2 linked regions of the Oceanicoccus sp. KOV_DT_Chl genome follow. Each later gene encodes a partner of the first gene's protein in a complex. Links are inferred from orthologs where the notes say so. Each region holds a gene or a part of one and is shown in the gene's direction. Other genes may lie near its edges.

What was found. The genes of interacting proteins can lie anywhere in the genome.
Region 2: the proteins of uvrD (region 1) and uvrB are in contact, whole or in part, in a crystal structure (PDB 7EGT), measured with the Thermus thermophilus proteins. The link is inferred for Oceanicoccus sp. KOV_DT_Chl from one-to-one orthologs. Residues at the interface, in WP_096412145.1 of Thermus thermophilus: His654, Arg656, Phe657, Gln666, Asp668, Glu669, Lys680, Arg681, Leu682, Ser683, Lys685, Tyr686, Ala687; in WP_096411307.1 of Thermus thermophilus: Glu23, Leu25, Arg26, Asp27, Gly28, Glu29, Arg30, Phe31, Arg55, Glu326, Asp327, Phe328, Glu379, Ser382, Gln383, His398, Gly400, Arg401.

What each region holds. Positions count from the first base shown.
Region 1 is NZ_FQLF01000002.1:1,172,161-1,175,156, reverse strand. Bases 31-2,952 are described here. They hold uvrD (DNA helicase II), read left to right. Parts: upstream 31-362; coding sequence 363-2,543; downstream 2,544-2,952. Other genes in these bases: UNITIG_RS09210 (TRAP transporter substrate-binding protein), read left to right, coding at 2,589-2,952; hexR (transcriptional regulator HexR), read right to left, coding at 31-204. Also shown: more of hexR, read right to left, coding at 1-30; more of UNITIG_RS09210, read left to right, coding at 2,953-2,996. UniProt on the Escherichia coli protein: A helicase with DNA-dependent ATPase activity. Unwinds DNA duplexes with 3'-5' polarity. Translocates on single-stranded DNA with 3'-5' polarity. Initiates unwinding more efficiently from a nicked substrate than double-stranded DNA.
Region 2 is NZ_FQLF01000002.1:44,083-47,059, reverse strand. The notes cover bases 47-2,949. They hold uvrB (excinuclease ABC subunit UvrB), read left to right. Parts: upstream 47-438; coding sequence 439-2,460; downstream 2,461-2,949. Other genes in these bases: UNITIG_RS03830 (hypothetical protein), read left to right, coding at 47-62. In the rest of the region: more of UNITIG_RS03830, read left to right, coding at 1-46. UniProt on the Escherichia coli protein: The UvrABC repair system catalyzes the recognition and processing of DNA lesions. A damage recognition complex composed of 2 UvrA and 2 UvrB subunits scans DNA for abnormalities.

The sequences.
Region 1 (2,996 bases):
TAGCTTGAACTCCTGAAAACCGTCACAGCCAATGGCGCGACAAAAGCGTACCACTGTGGGTTCACTAACACTGGCGTGCTGTGCTAAATCGACAATACGCAGGTGAATGACTTTATCGGGCTGCTGCAGGATATAGTTGGCGACTTTTAATTCTGATTTACGCAAATCGGGTCTGGCCAGTTCTATCGCATTGATGATATTCAGTGGTTTCAAAATAGTAGGGATATCGTTGTTATTGATTAATTGATGATCATCAGCAGCTGGGCTGCCGTCGGTTGATGGCTATTCTAACCTATTTTTTTGAATAGTCTTGTTCTTCAGCCTGCCCTATTTAGCAAACAGGTCTGCTAGAATGCGCCGCTATGGATGTTTCTCATATTCTCAATGATTTAAATGATGCTCAGCGCGATGCCGTAGCCGCTCCTGCCGGTAATTTATTGGTGCTAGCCGGCGCCGGTAGCGGCAAAACCCGGGTGTTAGTTCACCGTATCGCCTGGTTGATTCAGGCCGAGGGTGTCTCGCCCCACAGTATTCTGGCGGTGACCTTTACCAATAAGGCGGCGAAAGAGATGCGCGCCCGTATTGAAGAGCTATTGGGCGGTTCAGGAGGCTATCGCAGCATGTGGGTGGGCACCTTTCACGGAATTGCTCATCGCTTGTTAAAGGCCCACTGGAAAGATGCGGGTTTACCACAAAATTTTCAAATTCTGGATAGTGATGACCAGTTGCGGATGGTGAAACGTATCCATAAACAGCTGGGTTTGGATGAGAGCCGCTGGCCGCCCAAGCAATCGCAGTGGTTTATCAATGGTCAAAAAGATGAAGGTCGCCGCTCCAGCCATATTGAGGATTACGGTAAGGACCTGAATTACAGCACCATGTTGCGGGTGTATCAGGCTTACGAGCAAGCCTGCGATCGGCAGGGAGTGGTCGATTTTGCCGAGTTGTTATTGCGCGCCCATGAGTTATGGCTGAAAAAGCCGGAGATATTAGCCCATTATCAGGGCCGCTTTAGTTATCTGTTAGTGGATGAGTTTCAGGATACCAATACCATCCAATATGCTTGGCTGCGAGTGTTGGCCGGTAAAAAAATCCCGGTGATGGCGGTGGGTGACGACGACCAATCCATTTACGGTTGGCGCGGTGCCAAGATCGAAAACATCCAGCAGTACTCAAAAGACTTTCCTAACACTTTAATCGTGCGGCTGGAGCAAAACTATCGCTCGACCTCAACGATTTTGAGTGCTGCTAATGCGGTGATCGAAAATAATAGCGGCCGCTTAGGTAAAGAGTTATGGACAGAAGATGGCGAGGGCGAATTAATTTCCCTCTACGCCGGTTTCAACGAGCAGGATGAGGCGCGCTTTGTCGTCGATCAAATAGAAGAGTGGAGCAAAGCCGGTAATGCCCGCGCCAGCTCTGCTATTTTATATCGCTCCAATGCACAGTCGCGGGTACTGGAAGAATCCTTGATCCGCAGCGGTATTCCCTATCGGATTTATGGCGGCCAGCGTTTTTATGATCGACTGGAAATAAAAAATGCGCTGGCGTATATGCGGCTGGTGAATAATCGCCATGACGATACCGCAGTTGAACGAGTGATTAATACACCGACTCGCGGCATCGGTAGCAAGACCGTCGATATCTTGCGTGAGTTTGCCCGCGAACACGACGTTTCCTTATGGCAAGCTGCGGATAAAATAATCGAGCAGAAATTAATACCCAATCGGGCTGCCAATGCCTTACAGCAATTTTTAACGCTGATTAACGGGCTGGATACTGAAACCGATAATTTAAATCTGGAAGATTTAACCGACCATGTGGTGACGGTGTCCGGCTTGATTGAATTTCACCAGAAAGAAAAAGGTGAAAAAGGACAGGCCCGAGTCGAGAACTTACAGGAACTGGTTGTTGCTGTGCGTCAGTTTGAACCGGAAGATGACTCCATCTCACCGCTGCAGGCTTTCTTGGATACTGCGGCGTTGGATGCTGGTGAACAACAGGCCGATGAATTTGAAGACAGCGTGCAGTTGATGACCTTGCATTCTGCCAAAGGTTTGGAGTTCCCTTTGGTATTTTTAGTCGGCATGGAAGAAGGTTTGTTTCCGCACAAAATGTCGATGGAAGAAGCCGGTCGTTTGGAAGAAGAGCGCCGTCTTTGTTATGTGGGTATTACCCGTGCCATGCAAAAGCTGTATATCACTTATGCAGAATCACGACGCATGTACGGCAATGAAAACTATAATTCACCGTCACGCTTTATTCGTGAGATCCCGCAGGAATTAATGCAGGAAGTGCGATTAAATACCACCATTAGCCGCCCGGTGGGTTTTGCTCCAGCTTATAATTCTTCCAGCTATGATAATTATGCCATTCCCGATACTGAAATAAATTTGGGGCAGCAAGTGCTGCATTCTATTTTTGGCGTGGGCACGGTGTTGAATTTTGAAGGCCATGGGCCATCCGCCAGAGTACAGGTAAACTTTGAAGATGAAGGCAGCAAGTGGCTGGTAGTGCAGTATGCCAATTTAGAAGCTCTTTGATATATTGAATAATAAAGCGTCATAAACATTTAATCGGGTAAATATATGACAACAAAATACCAGCAGTACAGTCCTCTTATTATTTTGCTATTAGTCGCAGCGCTGGTAACAGTAAGTTGGTTATTGGTCATCGAGCGCGGTAATAAAACGCTGAAAGCACATGATGCTAAATACATTGTTTCAGCACAAGAATTGAATGGCACCCAATCAAGTCAAAAAACCTACCATTGGAAAATGGTAACGACCTGGCCAAAAAACTTTCCTGGCTTAGGTACCGCCCCTGAAACCTTCGCCAAGCTGATCAATACCATGAGTAATGGTCGCCTAACAGTAAAGGTCTATGGAGGTGGCGAAATTGTACCGGCGATGGAAGTGTTTGGTGCGGTGTCGCAGGGTACTGCTGAAATGGGGCATGGCGCAGCTTATTATTGGAAGGGAAAAATCCCATCGTCA
Region 2 (2,977 bases), 1.1 Mb from region 1 along the record:
CTGAGGCGCGTAAGACAGAATATTGTCAAAACGTCATGTTTCCGCCCGTTCCATTTCGCTAAACAAAGCCATTAAAACTACCAAGGCCGCAATAAGCGGCCTTTTTTGTGGCTGTTGGATAATTATTGGGCAATAAAAAAGGGCTGCCAGAGGCAGCCCTTTAAAATATGGCTCCGGATGTTGGGATCGAACCAACGACCAATTGATTAACAGTCAACTGCTCTACCGCTGAGCTAATCCGGAATTGTCGTCACTTGCGTTAACGAGGCGCGAATATTAAAGCTCTGATCTTTAGTCGTCAATAGTTTTGCGCGCTAAGGCTATGAATTTTTTGGTAAAAGCGGTAATTGATGCTTATTTGTACGATGCAAAATATAAGGGGTTGGAGCTATGGGGGAGGGCTGTAGTAAACTGCTGCCTTTTGCTCGGAAGCGGTTCATGTCCAAACCTTTTAAAGTGGTATCCAAATTCGCGCCTGCAGGCGATCAGCCAACGGCTATTGCCGGATTGCTGGAGGGAGTTAAGGCTGGGCTGCATTCTCAGACATTGTTAGGGGTAACCGGCTCCGGAAAGACCTTTACCATTGCCAATGTTATCGAGGGAATTCAGCGACCGACCATCGTGATGGCGCCGAACAAAACTCTGGCAGCGCAGCTTTACGGTGAGTTCAAAGATTTTTTCCCCGGTAACGCCGTAGAGTATTTTGTCTCCTACTACGATTACTACCAGCCCGAGGCCTATGTGCCTGCTTCAGATACGTTTATCGATAAAGACTCATCCGTCAATGAGCATATTGAACAAATGCGGTTATCGGCAACCAAGGCATTAATGGAGCGAGAGGATACTATTGTGGTGGCAACGGTGTCCGCTATTTATGGTTTGGGGGATCCAGGACAGTATCTAAAAATGATGATGCATCTGGATCGTGGCGATATGGTGGATCAGCGCTATATTTTACGCCGTCTGGCAGAGTTGCAATACAAGCGCAATGATATCGATTTCGCCCGCGGCACCTATCGCGTTCGTGGTGATGTGATTGATGTTTTTCCCGCGGACTCCGAAAAAGAAGCGGTGCGAATTGAATTGTTCGATGAAGAAATTGATAACTTATCAATTTTTGACCCGTTAACGGGCGAGGTTTTTCGCCGAGTGCCAAGGGTGTCAATTTATCCTAAAAGCCATTATGTCACCTCACGTGATACGTTATTGGGTGCATTGGATCATATCGAGGATGAGTTGCGAGAGCGTCTTAGCCAGTTTCGTGATAATAATAAGCTGGTAGAAGCCCAGCGCTTGGAGCAGCGTACTCGCTATGATTTGGAAATGATTCGCGAGCTTGGTTATTGCACCGGCATTGAAAATTACTCCCGTTATCTTTCCGGTCGTGCCACTGGCGAGGCACCACCCACATTATTTGATTATTTACCTGAAAATGCGTTAGTTGTCATTGATGAGTCTCATGTGGGAGTGCCGCAAATAGGTGGCATGTACAAAGGCGATCGCTCTCGTAAAGAAACCTTGGTGGAATATGGTTTCCGCTTACCTTCAGCGTTAGATAACCGGCCTTTGAGATTTGATGAGTGGGAACAGTTGGTGCCGCAGCTCATCTTTGTATCAGCAACGCCAGGAAAGTATGAAGCAGAAAACGCGGCTCGTGTAGTGGAGCAGGTGGTGCGGCCTACGGGTTTGATCGACCCCGAAATAGAAGTTCGTCCCGCGACTACGCAGGTAGACGATTTACTGTCGGAAATTCATTTGCGGGTAGCACTGGAGGAGCGAGTATTAGTAACCACCTTAACCAAGCGGATGGCTGAGGATTTAACTGATTATTTAAGTGAGCACGGCGTTCGGGTACGTTATCTTCATTCCGATATCGATACCGTTGAGAGAGTAGAAATAATCCGTGACTTACGTTTAGGTGAATTTGATGTGTTGGTTGGTATTAACCTGCTGCGCGAAGGCTTGGATATGCCAGAAGTTTCTCTGGTCGCAATCCTTGATGCAGATAAAGAAGGTTTTTTACGTTCCGATCGATCGTTGATACAAACCATCGGCAGGGCGGCGCGCAACCTGAATGGTAAAGCCATTTTATATGCGGATAAAATGACCGGTTCGATGCAGCGGGCAATAGATGAAACCAGTCGTCGCCGGGAAAAGCAAATAATCCATAATGAAAAACACGGAATCGTACCGCAGGGTGTGAAAAAAGATATAGCCGATATTATGGAGGGCGCCAGAACGCCAGGTAAGCGCTTTGTCCGAGATGCCAAAGGCAAGTTAGTGGCTGAGACTCCGGCGGATTACCAGGTTGAAGCTGCCAAGTTAACACCCAAGCAGCTGGCTAAGGAAATTAAGCGATTGGAAGAAAAAATGTTCCAGCACGCGAAAAACCTGGAGTTTGAGGAAGCGGCCAGTACCCGTGATCGCCTATCGGGATTAAAGCAGCAGGCTTTTTTATAGGGTAATTAGTGTGCACTAAGGCTGGAGTAGGCGTTTCACAGTTAACATTTTCTGGACATTAATAGGTGCGGGCATTGGTCGCCATAAAGCATAAATGACAAATAGGGTGTAATGGTAATAATACTTGGGCTAAGTACCCTAATAGAGTTGAACAAGCCACCTGATCTCTTTATAATCGCGCCCCTTGCTCAATGTTGAACAGTTTATACAACCGTAGCTCAGTTGGTTAGAGCACCACCTTGACATGGTGGGGGTCGGTGGTTCGAATCCACTCGGTTGTACCAATTAAAAAAAGGCTCACCCTCAAGGGTGGGCCTTTTTTTAATTGGCTGATACAGCGGTGAGATGGCCACAGCATTCGCGTTGCTCACGGGCCACACTGACCACCTGTTCGACAAAATGCGAAAGCATTTTGGACAAGGAGCAGAGCGACGCTGGCCAAAGCGCTTAGGCTTTCATTATCAATCCACGCTTGGCCTTAAGATAGCGCTCAACTGGTACAGGCTCACCCACAGGG